4 regions of the Paenarthrobacter sp. NPDC089322 genome follow, and region 3 is predicted to be linked to each of the others. Evidence: riboswitches for the same ligand, from Rfam matches in the RefSeq annotation. Region 3 holds a riboswitch; each other region holds the start of a gene.
What was found. A riboswitch is a leader RNA that binds a small molecule or an ion and turns the genes downstream of it on or off. The one in region 3 is predicted to bind cyclic di-AMP.

Region 1 (4,843 bases), 400 kb from region 3:
CCGCGCGGGTTGACCTTCTCACCATCAAAGCTCGGGCCGATGTGCAGGGTGAATTCGAGAATGGCGGCCAAGGCCGTGGACACGACGATGCCGATCAAGATAGCCCCGCGGACCTTTCGGACCACCAACGCGATGGTCAGGATCAAACCCACGGCGAACACCAGCGTGGGCCAGCCCATGAGCTTGCCATCCACGCCGAGACCGAGGGGAACAGTTGTACCCGCGGCGTCGGGAATCCGGCGGACAAACCCTGCGTTGACCAGGCCGATCAGGGCGATGAAGAGGCCAATGCCCACTACGATTGCCGTCTTCAGAGCCTCAGGCACGGCCTTGAACACCGCGGTGCGGAACCCTGTGAGCACCAGGATCAGCATGGTGACGCCTGAGAGCACCACCAGGCCCATCATGTCCGGCCAGGTCAGCTCGGGGTGAGACGCTACGGTTACCGCCACGAAGGCGTTGACGCCCAGCCCTGTTGCTACGGCAAACGGGTGCTTGGCCCATGCGCCCATGAGGATGGTCAGGACGCCGGCCACGAACGCCGTGGTGGCCGCGACCGCAGTGAATCCGAGGGACGCTCCGCTCGAATCGGCCCCGGAAAGGATCAGGGGGTTCAGCACCACGATGTAGCTCATGGCAAAGAACGTGGCGAACCCGCCGCGGATTTCCCTTGAATACGTGGATCCTCGTTCGGAGATCTTGAAGTAGCGGTCGATGGCAGAACCTTGTTTAAGCATGAAGGTCTCCGGGGATCGGGGGAGTGTGCCCTCAAATCCTATGCCTGCCGATGCGGGACGCCTTGGCAATTCGCCTAGTCTGTAAGGAAGCCAACACTAGGAGAAACCGCCCCATGCGTACCATCCGCCCGCTCCAGGCCGCCGTCGTTGCTGTCCTTGCTTTCGTGTCGGCGCTGCTGTTCGCAGCCGCCCCGGCATCCGCCCACGACGTCGCCGAGTCCACGGCTCCGGCGAACGGTGCCAGCGTGACGGAAGTACCGGCGTCGGTCTCCATTACCTTCAACAACCCGCCGCTGGCCATCGGGTCCGGGGTCACGGTAACCACTGGCGGCGAGAACTGGGCGGACGGCGCGGTTGAGATCATCGACAACCAAGCCGTCCAAAAGTTGCGCCCCGGGGCGCCGGCAGGGGAGTACACCGTGACCTGGCGGGTGGTCAGCTCAGACTCGCACCCCATTGAGGGCACCTTCACGTTCACCGCCACGGGTGGAAGCACGACGACGGGAGGCAGTTCGGCGGGTGCGTCACCCTCGGCTTCGGCCACCTCTTCGGCCGTGGTGCCGACGGCGGGAACAGCGGCTCCCGGCGCGGAAAATAACGAATCGGAACCGGCCGCATCCCAGCCCTTCCCCTGGAGCATTGTGGGCCTGGCGGTCGTGGCGGTCGGTCTCGTGATCTTCCTCGCTGTTACCGCCCGTAAGAAACTGGCTGCGAATGACGCCGAGGACGATAATCCCGCGGAATGACGGGACTTTCTACATAGCGTCGAAGGTCTCGAATCGGTCACCGCGACACGCGGAACTTGAACTTCTCGTTACTCAAATGTGACTTTGACGTGATCGTCGCGTACGGTAGTACCTGTGCCCGATCCATGTACGGGGCACTTCCGGCCTGATTGCCTAGCTCTGCCGCAGTCCGGAATCCGTTCGCAGACAAACCTACGGCAGAGACGGGGAACCCAATTTGGGCCGCTTTCAAGTGCGCCCTTGGGGTGAAGTCACGAAGCTTCCGCTGAACAGCGGGGGATAGTGGCCGGGTGACTCCCATCCGAATCCGACAGCTAACCTCGCAGGCATCGGGAGAGGCTTTTTCATGTCTTCACGCATTCTTCGCGGCCGTCGTAAGGCGGACAGCGCACGTCCCAATCCGTTCATCTCCATCTCCAAGGCTGTTGCCAGCAACGCTTCGGGTGCAGGCCGCCAGGCTGCTGTTATCGCCGCAGCTTCGGGCCTCGTCCTGACCGGCTCCATTGCTGCCCACGCAGCGGAGACCCCGGCACAGGCACCTGTGGAGCGCGACTCCAGCCCCGCCACGGTGGCACAGGCCGTTTCCGAGGCCCCCAACAAGGTTGTCACCGCCGCTGCAACGGCCACCGTCAACTTCGAGCGTCCTGCTGTAGCCTCGGTTGCTGCACCGGTCATCGAGAAGCCGGCCCCTGCTCCGGCACCCAAGAAGGCTGCAGCCACCACCACCGCCGCAGCCGCTCCGGCCAAGGCGACGGCAACCGCAACTGCGACCGCTCCGGCTCCGGCCGCTCCTGCTGCCGCAGCTCCGGCCGCCGGTGGCGTCAACGCCGCCATGGTTGCCTCGGCCTACGCCCAGATCGGCATCTTCCAGGACTGCACCGCCATGGTCGAGAAGGCCCTCGGTTCGGCAGGTATCCCGGTTGGCGACCTCGGTCCCATGCAGTTCATGAACTACGGCAAGGTCGTCAGCGACCCCCAGCCGGGTGACATGATCGTCCAGTCCGGCCACGTTGCCATCTACATCGGCAACGGCCAGGCCATCAGCGGTGGCATCAACGGCAACCAGACGGGCATCCACCCCATCAGCTGGCTCACCGCAACGGGTCCCCTGACCTACGTACGCGCCGGCGCCTAAGCCTCACGTTCAAAGGCCGGTGCCTTCAACGACTTACGTCGTCGGAGGCACCGGCCTTTGGGGTTAAGCTTGCTTGAAAATTTGCCTGGGAACTTGGTTCAGACCATGGCCAGGCCGGGTCCTGCGGGAAGCGCCACCCTGGAAGAGATTGCCTGTCCCACAGCCTTGGCCTGACGGAGTACTTCCTTCGGAGAAGGCGTGACCAGTTCCCCGACACCCACCAAATGCATGCCGACGGCCCGCATGGCTGCCACGAAGTTTTGGCCGATGGAGATTCCCAGCTCCGTGAGCATCCGGCGAAGCTGGCTTTGTGCGCACCGCGTCACCACAATGTGGTCCGCCAACAAGACGCCGTTGGCCGTGTGCACAGCCCACTGGCGTGCTGCGGGCTCAAAGGACCCGGAAGCGCTGACGCCGAGAAAGTCCAGGCGAACGGCCCGCGTGGTGTTACGTACATCCAGCTGATGGCTCGCGGCATAGTTGCGCAGGTGGCGGAGGATTTCGTTGCGTTCCTGCATCGCGGCGGGGTCCGCGGCGTCGCAGCGTTGCAGCATTCCGGTGTGGAGGGACGGTGCCGTTGCGGAAAGGCTTCCCAACCCGTCCACCACAATGGAGTTCACGCCGTAGCGGCTCAGTTCGCTGGCCACTGCCAAGCCGGAAAGACCGGCTCCGATGACCACGGTAGTGGTACGTTCCGTGCCGGAATCAGGCGCGTATGACACTGCTTGGTTCCTCCTTGACGTTGTGCCCGGGGGCATCGCATGGACAGCGTCCGGGTTCCCCAAGCGGCCGCAAATAAATGGCCGGTTTGTGTCCTGGGACACCTTTGCCGGCCATTCGGTGACTCGAACATTACCCAACTTTTTCTGCCATGGATAGCCTTCCCTTCAGCGTGTTTTGGTTGTTCATCCGGAGCGGAATCCGGGACGTGCGGCTGACCGCATCCAGAGGGTGTTTCGTGGTACGGGCAGGGTCCTGGAAACCGCTCTGGAAACCGAGCCCTGACCGTTATGCACATAGCACAGAGTCGCCTTGATTCGACCTTGCCAACCGAGAATAGTGGGGATTGGAGGAAGAAACCCAACGTTCCTTCGGCCCCGGCCATTTGTAGCAATGCGGCGAGGATCACCGGTCAGGAGAACCTCTGGCAGAATGGCCGGAACATCAAGCAGTAGGTGGAGAGGCGGGCCCCATGGACCAGCACGGTAGACACGTTGAAGAACCACGGGACGGTGACCAGGCCATAGCGCCCGGTGGAATCGTCGTCGGAGTCGACGGTTCCGAACACGGTCAATGCGCCCTTGTGTGGGCGGCCCGCGAAGCGGAACGTCGTCAGCGTCCGTTGCATATCGTCACGGCCTATTCAGTTCCTATCTTCGCGGCCTCCGGTTTGGACGGCGGCTATGCCACTGTTGACGATTCCGTGATCCGTGAGGGCGCGGAAGCGATCGTTAAGCAGGCCATGGACAAGGTGGCCGGATACGGCATCGATGTGGACGCTTCGGTGGAGAACGGAGACGCAGCAGGTGTTCTGCTGGATCTCTCGGCGGATGCCGAGCTCCTCGTCTTCGGCAGCCGTGGCCGGGGCGGCTTCGTGGGACGCCTGCTGGGTTCCGTGAGCAGCGCTTTGCCCGCGCACGCCAAATGCCCCACCGTGACAGTTCCGCTGTATTGCGCCGACCGCTTGGGCGAAAACACAGAGGACAAACACATCAAGGCAGAGCATGCCAAGGCCGGCCCGCGCACTGTTGAAAATATCGTGGCCGTAGGCGTGGACGGTTCCGAGCAGGCCCGGGTCGCTGTCCTTGAGGCAGCGGAGCAGGCCCAGCGGATGGGAGCCAAGCTCCGCGTCATCTGTGCCGTTCCGCAATACAGTGGCTCGCTCGCCTGGGTGCCTGCACCCTTGGACCGCGACGCATTGTTCGCGGACATTAGAGTTCAATTGGATGCGGGCGTAGCTTGGCTGCGAAGCCATTTCCCTGAGTTGACGGTGGAGACGGATCTCAAGGATGGTTCACCCGTGGATGTCCTGGTTGAGGCCAGCCGTGGTGTGGAACTAGTGGTCCTGGGAACCCGTGGTCGTGGTGGTTTCGCCGGGATGCTTCTGGGTTCCACGTCCGACGGCGTACTGCACCATGCCAAAGGCCCGGTGCTGGTAGTCCCTGATCGTGAGGATCCGCGGCTCGCAGACCGGCCCAAGTTCGGGCCCATGCTCGGCGCGGCCT
Region 2 (4,843 bases), on a different contig from region 3:
CCATGGGTGTGCAGTTCGCCATCGAGGCAGCCTTATGCGAGCCCGAACGGGTGCAACACCTGGTGCTCATGGGTCCCGTGGTGGATTCGCGGCACAAGAACATCGGGAGACAGTCCCTGGCCTTGTTCCTGGACGGCCTCCTTCGCGAAAGCCCGTCCTCCAACTGGATCGTGGTCACCGATTACCTTCGTTGCGGCCCCCGCTGGTACCTGACTGAACTACCCGTGATGATGGAGTACCCCACGGAGAAACGACTGGCCAACGTGGACGTCCCGGTCCTGATCCTTCGCGGCAGCAGGGATCACGTGGCTGGCCCCGAATGGTCGCTGCGCCTTTCGCGGGCAGTACCGCAGGGCAGGCTCGTGGAGATCAACGGCGTCGGCCATGTAGCACAGCACATGCGCCCTCAAGCGGTAGCCGATGCCATCCGGAGCTTCGTCTCGGCAACATCCCGGCAGAATTAGTCGCTTACCGTCGACGCCCCCGCCTCGGGTGCGGCCCTTGTTGGCTCGGGCGCGCCCCGGTTAGGCTGACAGGGCAAGGTCGAAAGTAAGTTTGCTGAGGAAAGGGTTGACCATGACCAGCTATGACCCGGAAGACGATCCGCAGACCTTCGGAGTGAGCGGCGCGGCGGAGCCCGACAGCATCCACGAAGATCCGGACATGCGCAAGGACGAAGACAGCGACCCCGCAGCATCTGCCAATCCCGATCCCGCCAACGGCAACGTCACGGGGCTGGAGCCCGGCGGAGGTGTACCCCCGGGAGAGACACCGCCGGCCGAAGACAGCATGAGCCGGGACCAGGGACACGAGGAGTAGTCCAGGACTACGTTCGGCCCGGGGCTACGGCAGCTTCAGGATCTCGGAGAGGTCGTAGTCCGCGGGTTCCTCGATCTGCTCGTAGGTGCAACTCTCCGGGGTCCGGTCCGGACGCCACCGGCGGAACTGGGTGGTGTGCCTGAACCTGTCCCCCTCCATGTAGTCGTAGGCAACCTCAATCACCAGTTCCGGCCGCAGCGGCACAAAGGAAAAGTCTTTGCCGCCACTCCATCGGCTCTGAGCGCCGGGCATGCGCGTTCCGCCTGTATCCTCTTCGCTTTGGGCGGCCCACTGACCCCAAGGGTGTTCGCTGAGCTCAATCCGGTAGGGCTCCAATTCCGCGACCAGGCTTTCGCGCTTGGCCATGGGGAACGACGCCACTACGCCGACGTGCTGCAGCCGCCCCGCATCGTCATAAAGCCCCAACAACATGGAGCCCACCACTTTCGCCGTTTTATGCCAGCGGAACCCGGACACCACGCAATCGGCGGTGCGCTCATGCTTGGTCTTGAACATCACCCGCTTGTTCGGCTGGTAGGTGCCGTCCAACGGTTTGGACAGCACGCCGTCGAGCCCTGCTCCCTCAAGCTGCACGAACCATTCCCGGGCTTTGTCGAGATCTGAAACGGCAGGCGTCACATAGACGGGGGCCGAGGCATGCGCGAGGGCTTTTTCAAGAATGGCGCGACGCTCGGAGAAGGGCCGGACCATGAGGTCGTCGTCGCCCAACGCGAGGATGTCGAAGGCAATCATGGACGCCGGTGTTTTGTCTGCCAGCATCCTGACCCTGCTGTCGGCCGGGTGGATCCGCTGTTGCAGCAGCTCAAATTCAAGTTTGTTGTCTGCGATAAGCACGATCTCGCCATCGATCACGCACTTGTCCGGAAGGTTCCTTCGCAGTGCTTCGACGAGCTCCGGGAAGTACCTCGTCATGGGTTTCTCGTTCCGGCTTCCCAGGATGATGTCCTCGCCATCCTTGAAAACGATGGTCCTGAAGCCGTCCCACTTGGGTTCATAGTGCCCAACGTCCGGAATGTTTGGCACGGACTTGGCAAGCATGGGCGAGACCGGCGGCTTCACAGGGAGATCCATAGCTCATGTCTACCTGCCGGTCGCAGCGTAAGGCTAGGGTTGGCGACCGATATGTGGATAAAACGTCGCTGCGGACAACGGCTCCGAAGCCTAGGCCCTCAGCACGCGCCGCGAGGGCAGGCGTTCCGTCCGTTACATTAATGTGACTTTACTTTCCGGCTCATGTACCGTCGAAGGGCGACCCGACTCTCCGCTGGGCCGCTTCCGGGGTGACGCCGAGCTCTGCCGCACTTCGGAATCCGCCAGACCCGCGGCAGAGACGGGGGACCCAGAGTTCCCGGGCCTGACCCCCCAACAGGCCCTCGGGGTGAAGCCGCCATGTGCGGCCGGACGGCCTCGTCCGAACCCGACAGCTAACCTCGCAGGCGTTGAGAGGCAACCACCATGTCCCCAACCATGGATCAGCCGCGCCGCGCCCAAATTGCACGCGAGCGCCTAAAGCCAACCGGACGCCGTCGGGCCGAACCCAGCGGATCCCCCACCAGCGAACCAACCGCGCAAACCTCGACGCCGGAACCCGCCACGGCGGCGATTCCTACCGTCGCTGCGCCCACCACCCGTGCGGCCGCCCGGGCGGCCGAGCGTGAGCGCGCGGCACAGGCCGCAGCTGTGCCGGAAGCGGAACAACCGGAGCCGGCTACCGCGGCCATTCCCGTCGTCGCTCCGGCAGGGTCTGCCGAGGAAGTTCCCGAAGAACCGGTACCCGCCGAGCCCGCCACGGCGGCGATTCCCGTCGTCGCACCCGTTGAAGAAGCACCAGCGGAACCCGCGACGGCAGCGCTTCCGGTGATCACAGCATCCGAGTCCGTCCCCGCCGGGTCACCCGCCCAGGCCAAATCCCCGGCGCAGATCGCCGCAGCAGCCACAGCAGCCGCAGGTCTCGCGAGTCGCAAGGCCGCCCGGAGCCAGGCGCGCGAGCACGGCACGGCCCTGAGCACGGCAGAGGCGGCCAACTCTTCGGCTACCCAGTCCGGCTTCGGCGGCCTGTCCCTCGGAACGTCGACGTTGAGCCGGGAGCCGCACGCTGCCTTGACCAAGGCTGCCTCCGTCAAGACCATGAGCCAGCGCATGGCCGTGGTGGCTGGAGCTCTTGGCCTGGTGCTCACCGCGGGAACCATGAGCCAGGCCCTCGAGCTGCCGTTCTTTGGCCAGGAAACGCAGAGCAATGAGGCCGGCGGGACCAAGGATGGCGAAGGACGCCAGACAGGTAAGGCATCCCCGGCACCGACCCCTTCATACTCCACTGCTTCGTCCACGTCAGCTGCGACGGAAGCCACAACAGGGCCCCCTGCGGAAGCCGGCAAAGCAACAACTGATGCCCGGCAGCCCGCCGCCGAGGCACCTACGGGAGCGTCGTCGTCCATTCCGACTCCGGAAGTGTCGCTGGCGGACCCTGTCTGGGTACCATCCGCCGCGCCGTCGGTTGTCACCCCGGTACCCGGCGTGACCACCCCGGTACCCACTCAACCGGTACCCACGCAGCCGGCTACCCCCACGCCCACGACGACGCCGACAGTCACCCCCACGCCGACACCAACCTCGGATCCGTCCAAGAAGCCCAAACCGACGGGAAGTCCCACAGCTGCACCTTCGCAGTCTGCCGTGGATCTGGACACGCTCCTTGACGCTGCGGACGGGTTGCTGAAATGAGCACACGGATGCCCCGGACCACCACGCACACCGGATGGCACGGCAGGTACTGCAGCAGCAGCCGAACCGCGACGTTCCGCCGTCGGATGGGTCGCTGGAGCTGCCAGCGGCTACGGCGCTCCTAGTCTCGCGAAACCATGAGGCAGGCACCCTCGGGTGCCTGCCTCATGATGTTCCTCAGCGAAACTAGGCGGTGGCGCTCACTTTGTCCGCCGACCGAACCTCGCCCACGGCGCCGGTTTCTGCATGAGGAGCGGCGTCCTTCTTGCGTTCCCGCAGGAAGTAGACCAAGCCGGCGGCAATCGTGGAGGCTGCTGCCAGGGCGAACAGTCCGGGGATCACGCTGCCTGTCTGCTCCTTGATGATGCCGAAGCCGAACGGGGCCACGAATCCGCCAAGGTTGCCCAGCGAGTTGATGATCGCGATGGCCGGCGCCAGGACTGCGGGGTGGAGGCCGGACTGCGGAATGGTCCAGAAGAGCGGCGACGCACTCTTGAAGCCCATGGCCGCGACGGCCAGGAAGACGAGCGCCAGGACGGGCGTCGCCACGGCTGCCGCGTAGGTCCCGACGGCGGCAATCAGCAGGGCGACGACCAGCAGGGGCCGCTTGGACTTGGCTTTGTCCTGCAGCTTCGCTGCGAAGTACATGGCAAACACGGCGCACACCCAGGGGATGGCTGAGAGGAACCCGACGCTGAGGTCCGTGGTGCCCGGGATCTGCTTGACGATGGTCGGCAGCCAGAAAGTGTTGGCGTAGATGGAGAGCTGCACGGCGAAGTAAATGGCGCAGAGCAGGAGGATCTGCGGGTTCAGGAGCATCTTCCAGCGGTTGATCTTGCCGTTCTTGCCCTTGGTGTGCTGGGCGTCTTCCTCGGCGATCGCAGCGGAGAGCGCAGTCTTCTCTGCCGGCGTGAGCCACTTGGCGTCCTGGATTTTGGCATCGAGAAGGAAGTACACGATGCATCCCACGGCCACGGAGAGCAAGCCCTCAAAGCCGAAGAGCCACTGCCAGCCGCGGATGCCCAGTGCACCGTGCAGGCTCAGCAGCATGCCCGCGATCGGACCGGACAATGCAGCCGCGACTGAGGAACCGGCGATGAAGATCGCGGTCGCCTTCCCTCGCATGCCGACGGGAACCCAGCGTGCGAAGTAGAAGATCACGGCCGGGAAGAATCCGGCCTCGGCAGCACCGAGCAGGAAGCGCAGAACGTAGAACATCATTTCGTTCTGTACGAAGGCCATGAGGAAGGACACCAGGCCCCAGCTGATCATGATGCGGGTC
Region 3 (4,843 bases):
GAATGCCCGCACGCGCACGTGTCTCCTCGCATGCACCTCGCTAGTGTTGATCTCACAGCTTCCTCACAGGACGGGCAAAGCGCTGGCAAACCAGCAGATCGGAGAGTTGTCACATGGCCTCCTCGCACTCCATGACGAACAACCTTCCGCAACTTTCCCACCCGGATGGATCGCCCATCCGTGCGTTGGTGGTGGATGACGAACCCAGCCTTGCAGAGCTCATGAGCATGGGGCTGCGCATGGCAGGCTGGTCGGTCGCCGTCGCTGCAGACGGACCGGAGGCTGTGAAGATCGCAAAGGAATTTCGGCCCGACGTGCTCGTCCTGGACGTCATGATCCCCGGGTTCGACGGCGTCGAAGTCCTTAACCGGGTCCGGGCGTTCGCTCCGGAAGTTCCCGCCCTGTTCCTGACTGCCAAGGATGCCGTCCAGGACCGCATTGTGGGTTTGGCGGCCGGCGGCGACGACTACGTCACAAAGCCGTTCAGCATGGAAGAAGTCCTGCTTCGACTGCACCGCCTTGTCCAGCGTTCGGGCGTCGCCGCAATGGACACGGCGGAACTGGTGGTTGGGGACCTGACCCTGAACGTGGACACCAGGGAAGTGACCCGGGCCGGGGACGACATACAACTTACCGCGACACAGTTCGAACTCCTGCGCTACCTTATGGAAAACCCCAAGCGCGTGGTCAGCAAAGCCCAGATCCTGGACCGCGTCTGGGATTACGACTTCGGCGGCCAGGCCAACATCGTGGAGCTTTACATCTCCTACCTGCGGAAGAAAATCGAAGCCAAGCATCCTCCGATGATCCACACAATTCGTGGTGCCGGGTACGTCATCAAGCCTGCGGACTAACCCTTGGCCACACTTTCAGGAGTCGCAAGGACCACCAAACGGAGTTGGCTCAAGCCCTCCACCTGGCACCTGCGGACACGCCTCGTCCTGGTGGCCATGGCCTTGCTGGTGGCCATTTGCAGTGCCATTGGAGTAGTCAGTTACGCCGCCATGGACATGGTTTTCAACAGGCGGCTTGACCGTCAGTTGGCACAGGCGTCGGACCGCGCCGCATCCTTCGGCAGGCCGCCGTCGAGCTTTCCCTCGTCACCGTCCGGAAGGCCGGATCCATTGGAAGCCCGGGGCCAAGCCGCGGGGACGCTCAATGCGCGCATGAACGGTTCCGCCGTCAGCAGTTCGGGGCTCATCGATGCCAAGGGCAACCGTGTCTCCCTCTCGGAGGAGGACCAGCAGGTGCTCCTTGCGCTTCCTAAAGGCACGGGCCCTGTGGACCGCTCGCTCTCCAACGGCGACTACCGCCTCGTAGCAGTCGAAACCGCTTACGGGGACGTGATTGTCACGGGACTGCCGCTCGCGGACAAACAAAGCGCCGAAGCTTCCCTCGTGTGGACCATGGTGATCGTTTCGCTCGGAGGCCTTGTGCTGATCGGCCTCGCAGGTACCGTAATCATCCGCAGGACCATGCGGCCCCTGGAGCAGCTCTCCGAAGTGGCCACCAAGGTTTCGCGGCTCCCCCTCGACGCCGGTGAGGTGGCACTGGCGGTGCGCGTACCGCCGTCGGCCTCCCACCCCGGAACCGAGGTGGGCAGCGTTGGCCATGCCCTGAACCAGATGCTCAATAACGTTGCCAGTGCCCTGGAGGCCCGCCAGGAAAGTGAGACCAAAGTGCGGCAATTCGTAGCGGATGCATCCCACGAACTTCGGACACCGCTCACCGCCATCCGGGGCTACACCGAACTCCTGCGCATGACAGAGAACTTTACGGAGGATGGCCGAAAGTCGCTGGCGCGCGTGCAGAGCCAGTCCGAGCGCATGACCACGCTCGTGGAGGACCTCTTGTTGCTGGCGAGGCTGGACGAAGGCCAGCCGCTGAAGGTTACGGACGTAGACCTGACCCAACTCGTCATAGAAACCGTCAGCGACGAGAAAGTCATGGCCCCGGACCACATATGGAAGCTCCAACTACCAGACGAGCCCATCATCGTGCGCGGCGACGCGACCCAACTACACCAGGTGCTGGCGAACTTGCTGTCAAATGCCAGGAAACACACAGATCCAGGGACGACAGTGGTTACCGGCGTGACGCTCTCGGCTGACGGCAACGCTGTGGTCACCGTGATGGACAATGGGCCGGGAATTCCTGTCGATTTCCAAAGGCGCATTTTCTCCCGGTTTGCCCGGGCCGACGCTGCCAGATCGGGCTCGGAAGGAACCTCCGGCTTGGGCTTGTCCATTGTTGAATCCATCGTGCAAGCCCACGGCGGCAGCGTCGAAGTCACGTCCAGGCCGGGGCGCACGGAGTTCACTCTTCGACTTCCCACAGTGGCCACCGAATACGTGTAACGAAACGAGCAAGGCGACGCACCGTCGTCGTGATCTCTGTTACCCAAATGTGACTTAAGCCGAATCGTCCTGTACCGTCGAAAGGGTGGGTCGCCCCAACCTGGCCCGCACCCGGGATGCGCCGAGCTCTGCCACTTCCCGGAGTTCCGTTCTCATTCGAGGCAGAGACGGGGGACCCAGAGTCTCCGGGCCCAGGCATTTTCCTGGCCCTTGGGGTGAAGCCGCTGCTACGCGCGCGGCCGGATGACCTCATCCGAACCCGACAGCTAACTCCGCAGGCGCTGAGAGGTAATCACACATGTCTGAATTTAACGATCAGACGCGCCCTTCCGCGCGTCACCGTGACGAACACACCGCTCCCCTGACCAAGTCGCAGTCCGTCCTGAAGGACGCCGCCCGCCGCGGAAAGACGGGTCAGCGTATGTCCGTCGTGGCCGGTGTGGTCGCCGCCGCACTGGGTGTTGCGTCACTGGGTACGGCCGCCAACGCCGCATTCAACCTCCCGGAAATGAGCCAGGCTGCCGAGACCCAGGCGAACGCCCAGCTCAGCAACAAGTCGGCTGATATCTCTGCCTCCATGGATGCTGCTGCGGCCAAGGGTGCCGCGGAACGGGCCGCCGCCGATCAGGCAGCCGCCGCTCTGGCCGCCGCCGAAAAGGCTGCCGCTGAGAAGGCAGCCGCTGAAAAGGCTGCTGCAGAACAGGCCGCCGCAGCAGAGAAGGCAGCCGCTGAAGCCGCCGCCAAGCAAGCCGCCGACGCCGCTGCTGCCGCCGCCGCTGAAAAAGCCGCGGCAGCTGCCGCTGCCCCCAAGGCAATTGACGATCCCGCTGCTGCCAAGGCCTACGCCTTGAGCATCCTCGGCGACTACGGCTGGGGTGCCAGCGAAATGGTCGCCTTGACCACGCTCTGGGAAAAGGAATCGAACTGGCGCACCACGGCCACCAACCCGTCAAGCGGAGCCTACGGCATCGTCCAGTCGCTGCCCGCGAGCAAGATGGCAACGGCTGGCTCCGACTGGCAGACGAACTACCAGACGCAGATCAAGTGGGGCCTGAACTACATCAAGGAACGCTACGGCTCCCCCTCGGCAGCCCTCGCCTTCCACCTGGCCAACAACTGGTACTAAGCAACTGGTACCAAGCCGATCCAGGCTTGAATTCCGTGCCGGTTCCGCCGTTCGCACCAGTGTTACTGATGCGAACGGTGCGAACCGGCGCGGTTTTCGCGTTGATTGACGTAAACCGGTTTAAGGCTCCGCCTCCGCGGCGTGCCTAACCGCCGCAATTGACGCTGCAACATCTCCGGCGTCCGTTGACCAGTTGCTCACGGAGATCCTCAGGATGTCGCGGCCATGCCAGGCAGATCCCGACATCCATACCGTTCCCTCGGCCATGAGGCGCTGAGTGACCCGCCGGGTGCGGTCGTCGCTGCCGAAGCTGACCGAAACCTGGGTGAACACGACGTCATTGAGGACTTCCACTCCAGGGATCGCCGCCAGGCCCTCGGCCAACGCGCGGGCATTTGCAGCCAGCCTGTCGACCATGGCGATGACGCCGGATGTGCCCAATGATCGGAGTGCAGCCCACACGGGGATGCCGCGTGCTCGACGTGAAAGCTCCGGCACCTTTTCATGCGGATCTCCGGGGCCGTGGTCGTCCGCCGGGAGATAGCTGGCGTGGACTCCGAAACCGCGGCGCATCACGTCCGGTCGCGACACGATGGCCAGCCCCGAGTCGTAAGGGACGTTGAGCGTTTTGTGTGCATCGGTTGCCCAGGAATCCGCCGTGTCCAAACCAACCAAGTGCTTTCCCAGCTCAGGACTAACGGCAGCCCACAAACCAAAAGCGCCATCGACGTGCACCCAGGCGCCCCGCTCGTGAGCCAACTCCGTGGCCCGACCTACGGGATCGAACGCGCCCGAGTGAATGTTGCCGGCCTGCAAACACACCAAGGCGGGTCCCGGCTGGGCGTCCATCGCCGCTGCCAGCGCCTCCGGGATGATACGGCCTTGTGCGTCGACATCCACAGGGGTGCAGTTGCCCAGGCCCAGATACCGAACCACGAGGTCGATGACTTCGTGGCGTTCCCGGCCAACGAACACCGTGACCCGCGGTCCCCCGGCGAGGCCCAAGGTATTGAGGTCCCACCCGGCTTGTTCCAGCACATACTGGCGTCCCGCGGCCAAACCCACAAAGTTGGCCATCGTCGCGCCGGTGGTGAAGCCAACGTCGGACTTCCCGGGCAGATGCAGTAGCTCCAGGAGCCATTTCGCGGCGGACTCTTCGATCGCGGCAGCAGACGGTGTCGCGAAGCGCAGCCCTGTGTTTTGGTCCCAGGCACTCACGAGCCAGTCAGCAGCCATGGCAGCCGGGAGCGTCCCGCCGATCACCCAACCGAAGAACCTGCCGGATTGCATCGCCATGAGGCCGGGTTCGGCTACAGCTGCGAGCTCGTCAATGACGTCCGCGGGATCCGTGGGGCCGGCC
Region 4 (4,843 bases), on a different contig from region 3:
GCAGTAGGCGCAGCGGTGGCCGTCGCGGCGGAGAACTCCGCGGCGGCTCACGGCAGTGATCCTGTTGTACCGCGGACGGATGTAGCGGTTGAGAAGAATCACGGAGGGTCGTCCGAGAATCTCCTGCGGCCCGACGACAGGCTCGTCGCCTTCGGCCACTACGCTAGCTTTTCCAGTCAGCACAAGGACCAGTGCCCGGCGGAAGGTCACAACCGCCAGCGGTTCATATCCAGCATTCAGAACGAGTGTGCGCATGCACGTACCTCTTCACGGCCGCACCCGTCAGGGGCACGAGGGCCGGCTGCCCTCTGCTTGTACGGGCTGTGGATCGACAAGATAAGGGTAAACACTTATATGCCATATCAACGAATTATTCTGTCGATTAGCTGGCAGTGTCCGCCAAAGTTCACGTGCGGGACACCTTGCAGGAAGGTGGCTGGCGGTGGGGCGCACCAAGCAAAGCTTTTAAAGGGGAACACCCCGCCGGCAAGAGCCTGCGGGGTGTTTCCTGGAGCTTGGGTTTAGCCGTTGACCCGGATGTATACGGGGCCGCCGCCAACGTTGGCGCTGAACAATGCCGTGGTGGATCCGTTCCATCCGCCATGCACTGCCATACCGTTGCCGACGTACACGGCGATGTGGGCAAGTCCGCCGTAGCCGCCGTTGGCGTAGTAGAGGAGGTCGCCGGGCTGGGCTTCGGCTGCACTGACGGTGCGGCCCAGCGAGAGGTAACCGGCCGGCCAGTCGTGGAAGTTGATACCGACGGCCGCCAGGGAGTTGGTTACCAACATGGTGCAATCCTGGGTCACACCCAATTGGGCGTAGGCCGCTGCGGCAATGGCTGCGCCCAAGCCGCTGGAAGCCGCCGGAGCTTTCGCCGAAGGTGCCTCGTTGGTGACAGCGAGTTTGGCGGTACCGGACTGCGTGGCAGCGGAGCCTGCCGTTGCAGCCGGGGCTTCAGCCTTGGCAGGCGCCTTCTCTTCCACGGGAGCCGGAGCCTCCACCGTGGTAACAACCGGGCTCTCGTAAGAGATCGCCACAGTGGAATCGGCAGCGATGGTGGCCTGGGAAACTGCCTGGACGTCGAGCGTGGACGTGGCCGTCGATTCACGCTGGACGTTGGTGTCCGCCGCGTTGGCAGCGACGCCGCTGGTCAGGACCAGGCCCGAGGCAGCGGCAATGACTGCAGCCTGGCGGCCAACGCCACCGGCGTTGTCGCTGACAGCTTTGGCGATCACGGCGAGGGAGCTGGTCTTGGGGGCCTCAGCGCGATGCCGTGCAACTTTGTTGGCACTGGTCATGATGACTCTCTTTTCGTGTCCGCGCACGGTTGGGGACGGCGCGGGTCATGGGCCGACCAGCACTTGGGGGGCATGCTGGCCTGCCCCGAACGGGATGTTTTCTAGCGGAGGGTGTAGAAGGAGGACGAGCCGGTGGATGCCACGGAATGAAGCAGCGTTCCCTGGCTCGGGTTCAGCGCGCTGATCATCATGCCGTTGCCGACGTAGATACCCACGTGGGCCCCGCCGTTCTGCATGACGAGGTCGCCGGGAGCGGGTGTGCTGGTGGGAGTCATAGCCGTCCAGGCGTTGACGCGGGGAATGCTGATGCCGGCCTGCGCGTAGACCCACTGGGTGAATCCGGAGCAGTCCCAGCCGTTGGGGGAAGTACCGCCCCAGACGTAGGGGTGGCCGATGCCGGTGTAGGCGATGGCGGCAAGACCGGACGCCGCTGCGCTGGAGGCAGAATCCTTGGTTTTGGACGACTGGGCAGTCACGGCGCCGTTCGCCTGGTTGGCCGCGCCCTGGGCGCCACCGGTCTGTGTGCGTTGGGAGGCACGCTGGACCTTGGGGGCTTCCTTGGTTACCACGACGGGACTCTCGAAGGAAACGCTTGCGGTGGGTTCCGCGGTAACGACTGCGGTGGCAACCAGCTGCTGGGCGCCGGAGGCTTCCGTCGTGGAAACATCGGTGTCAGCCGCTTGGGCCGGGAGTCCGACGCTGAGAACGAGTCCAGAGGCTGCAGCCAGAACGGCGGCTTGGCGGCCTACGGTGCCAGCATTGCTGTGAACGGCTTTGGAAAGCGAGTTCAGCGGGTTCGTACGAACCGTTTCGGCGCGATGGCGCGCAGGGGTAGTGCGTGATGACACGAAGGTAGCCTCTCCCAATGCCTACGAGGTGAGCTGTCGGATTCGGATGGGAGTCATCCGGCCACGCGGCTTCCAAGGAAACTTTGCGACTTAACCCCAAGGCCTTCCGAAGAAGGCCAGAAGTGGTTCCCCCGCCCCTGCCAGACGAATTATGCGAACGGACCTTGAGTGGTGGCAGAGCTAGGCAATCCACTCAAGTGCATCGGCCCCCTAAAAAGCCGATGCGCTTTAGACGGTACAACAGAAGTTTGCGAATGTCACATTCAGGTCACGGGGCGTGTCATCAATGCGAGAGGTGACCATCAAATTTGCTTAGAGCCAGCTCATGGGGTCCACGACTTCGCCGTTGACCTGTACCTCGAAGTGGAGGTGGCAACCCGTGGAAGCACCAGTAGTGCCGCTCAAGGCAACAGTGTCGCCACGGCTGACGGTCTGACCGACCTTGACGGTGAAGGAGGAAAGGTGGTTGTAGGTGGTTTCAAGCCCGTTGCCGTGGTCCACCACCACGCGGTTCCCTCCACCGTACTCATGCCATCCCGCGAAAGTGACCTTGCCGGCAGCGGCGGCGTGCACCGCGGTACCGCACTGGGCCACGAAGTCCTGGCCCCGGTGGAAGTCGCCGGCACCACCCGTGAGGGGGCTGATTCGATACCCGAAGGGTGAAGCCGTGCTGAGCGTGTCCAAGGGGCTGCCAAGGCTGCCCACGGACGAAGCACGCTGGATGCTTTCCGCGGACTGGGCGCTCAACAGCTGCTTGAGCTTGCCGTCGGGGTCGGCAGCGGTGGCTACGGCAGCGCGGCTGAAGTCGATTTTGGCTGATGCAGCTGCTGAAACTTCCGGCTGGCTGCCGCCGGGAACGGTCAAGGCTGCCTCAGTCTGACCGGATTCCGAGGTGGCCATGACGGGGCTCGTGGCCGGCAGGCCGACAGTCAAGGCAAGGCCGGTGGCAGCGAGCGCAACGCCGGCTTTCTGCCCGACGCCACTGGCTGCGGCGAAGTCGGCTACCTGGCGCATCGGGCTCTTACGGCGGCGCACCTGGCGCTGGGTGTCGCGGGGCCGGATCTCCGTTACGACGCGGGCTGGCCGCAGCTCAGCAGCGGGGCCGGACGCACGGCGGCGACCCCTGACGTTCTGCGATGTCAAACTCTGTCCTCTCTGGAAAGCCTGCGAAGTTAGCTGTCGGATTCGGATCAGAGAGTTCAAAGACCCGGCCCGCACGAAGCGCACACGGCACACAGGTATCCCGGGAAGGACTTGCGTTAGTAGGCACTTCTGCTGCGGACTTCACCCCAAGGCTGCTTCTTTAGGCAGCCGCTTGTGGTTCCCCCGCCTCTGCCAGTGGTGGATGACACACCTGATCTGCTGGCAGAGCTCGGCTCCAGATCAGGTAACGCTTTGGTATCAGCGCTAGTAGATAACTATAGGGGATTAAAGGCCGCAGTAATAAATTCGTTATCTACCAAAACGTCGGGTCCGCGAGGGGCCCTTATCATCATTTACCGAAAACCGCAGGTCACACGGAGGCCATCGGCTTGAAAGTGAGATCCGACACGCCGGCACCGCAAAGCCGCAGGACGCCCTTCCTTCGGGAAGAGCGTCCTGCGGTAAGGCTTGCGGGCTGGCTGTCAGCTGACGGCAACGAAGACGTGGGCTGCCACCTCGGGCGGGAGCTCCAGGGCTCCTTCGATGCCAGGTACGCGGACGGAGATGTACTCCCCCACGCGTTCCAGAGACACGGCCGCACCCGGGCGGATTCCGCCCTCGTCAAGCTGGGTAAGGAGCTCAGGCTCCACCTGAATGGGTTCGGCGAGGCGGCTCACAACAACGCGTGAATCAGCGGCGTAGCCGTCCATGGCGTGCAGGAGGTTGACGTCCGAGCGCGCGAAAGCCTGGTCGGCCAATCCACCGAGGGCTTCAAGGCCCGGGATGGGGTTCCCATAAGGAGACTCCGTAGGGTGTTCAAGCAACTCATAGAGCCTTCGCTCCACGCGCTCACTCATCACGTGCTCCCACCGGCAGGCTTCATCGTGGACATAAGCCCAGTCGAGTCCGATGACATCAGCCAGGAGCCTCTCGGCGAGGCGGTGCTTACGCATGACCTCTGTGGCACGCTTCCGGCCGACTTCCGTCAATTCGAGATGGCGGTCATTGGAAACCACCACCAGGCCGTCACGCTCCATGCGTCCGATGGTCTGCGAGACCGTGGGACCGGAGTGGCGCAGGCGCTCCGCGATGCGTGCGCGAAGAGCCACGATGTTCTCTTCCTCAAGCTCCAAAATGGTCCGAAGATACATCTCAGTGGTATCGATCAGATCCGTCATCCAGCTCAGCTCTCCTCGAACGCAGTTCTTGCGTAATCTCCACCGTACCGCGTTCGGGCCAAGGCGGATGGTGTGCAACCGTCGCCTCAAGAACGCCAATCCAAGCCTAGCTTATTTGGAATTACTCTTGATAATTTTTTCGCGCACAAGGCCCCCCCGCGCACAGCCCCTTCGTCCCACGTGGCGGACTATGACAGGTGCGGGTTACTGCCCGCGTGCCGTGTCAGGCAGAATTGGGGAGTCGAAGGGGCAGCCGTTGCCACCTGCCACGACCCCTCTCTAACCCATACCCATTGGAGCCACACGTGAGCGACAACAGCATCACCATTCCCGCCGACTTGCTGCCCAAGGACGGACGCTTCGGCGCAGGACC

Region 1: linked by a shared signal. The riboswitch ahead of AB0N65_RS02020 (NlpC/P60 family protein) and the one ahead of AB0N65_RS00135 (hypothetical protein) in region 3 are both predicted to bind cyclic di-AMP.
Region 2: linked by a shared signal. The riboswitch ahead of AB0N65_RS19630 (hypothetical protein) and the one ahead of AB0N65_RS00135 (hypothetical protein) in region 3 are both predicted to bind cyclic di-AMP.
Region 4: linked by a shared signal. The riboswitch ahead of AB0N65_RS06065 (M23 family metallopeptidase) and the one ahead of AB0N65_RS00135 (hypothetical protein) in region 3 are both predicted to bind cyclic di-AMP.

What each region holds. Positions count from the first base shown of each region.
Region 1 covers NZ_JBFBGW010000001.1:423,586-428,428, reverse strand. Annotated here, with positions in the region: gene AB0N65_RS02030 (NCS2 family permease) at 1-737, opposite strand, end outside; gene AB0N65_RS02025 (copper resistance CopC family protein) at 851-1,483, shown strand; cyclic di-AMP (ydaO/yuaA leader) riboswitch at 1,634-1,826, shown strand; gene AB0N65_RS02020 (NlpC/P60 family protein) at 1,830-2,618, shown strand; gene AB0N65_RS02015 (FAD-dependent monooxygenase) at 2,717-3,340, opposite strand; gene AB0N65_RS02010 (universal stress protein) at 3,811-4,843, shown strand, end outside.
Region 2 covers NZ_JBFBGW010000028.1:19,964-24,806, forward strand. Annotated here, with positions in the region: gene AB0N65_RS19615 (alpha/beta hydrolase) at 1-464, shown strand, start outside; gene AB0N65_RS19620 (DUF6480 family protein) at 577-819, shown strand; gene AB0N65_RS19625 (ATP-dependent DNA ligase) at 844-1,911, opposite strand; cyclic di-AMP (ydaO/yuaA leader) riboswitch at 2,142-2,293, shown strand; gene AB0N65_RS19630 (hypothetical protein) at 2,296-3,561, shown strand; gene AB0N65_RS19635 (MFS transporter) at 3,748-4,843, opposite strand, start outside.
Region 3 covers NZ_JBFBGW010000001.1:25,304-30,146, forward strand. Annotated here, with positions in the region: gene AB0N65_RS00125 (response regulator transcription factor) at 114-854, shown strand; gene AB0N65_RS00130 (HAMP domain-containing sensor histidine kinase) at 858-2,357, shown strand; cyclic di-AMP (ydaO/yuaA leader) riboswitch at 2,467-2,652, shown strand; gene AB0N65_RS00135 (hypothetical protein) at 2,656-3,483, shown strand; gene AB0N65_RS00140 (aminotransferase class V-fold PLP-dependent enzyme) at 3,604-4,843, opposite strand, start outside.
Region 4 covers NZ_JBFBGW010000004.1:80,576-85,418, reverse strand. Annotated here, with positions in the region: gene AB0N65_RS06080 (HNH endonuclease) at 1-255, opposite strand, end outside; gene AB0N65_RS06075 (NlpC/P60 family protein) at 522-1,301, opposite strand; gene AB0N65_RS06070 (C40 family peptidase) at 1,403-2,149, opposite strand; cyclic di-AMP (ydaO/yuaA leader) riboswitch at 2,154-2,322, opposite strand; gene AB0N65_RS06065 (M23 family metallopeptidase) at 2,462-3,292, opposite strand; cyclic di-AMP (ydaO/yuaA leader) riboswitch at 3,296-3,537, opposite strand; gene AB0N65_RS06060 (metal-dependent transcriptional regulator) at 3,775-4,470, opposite strand; gene serC (phosphoserine transaminase) at 4,776-4,843, shown strand, end outside.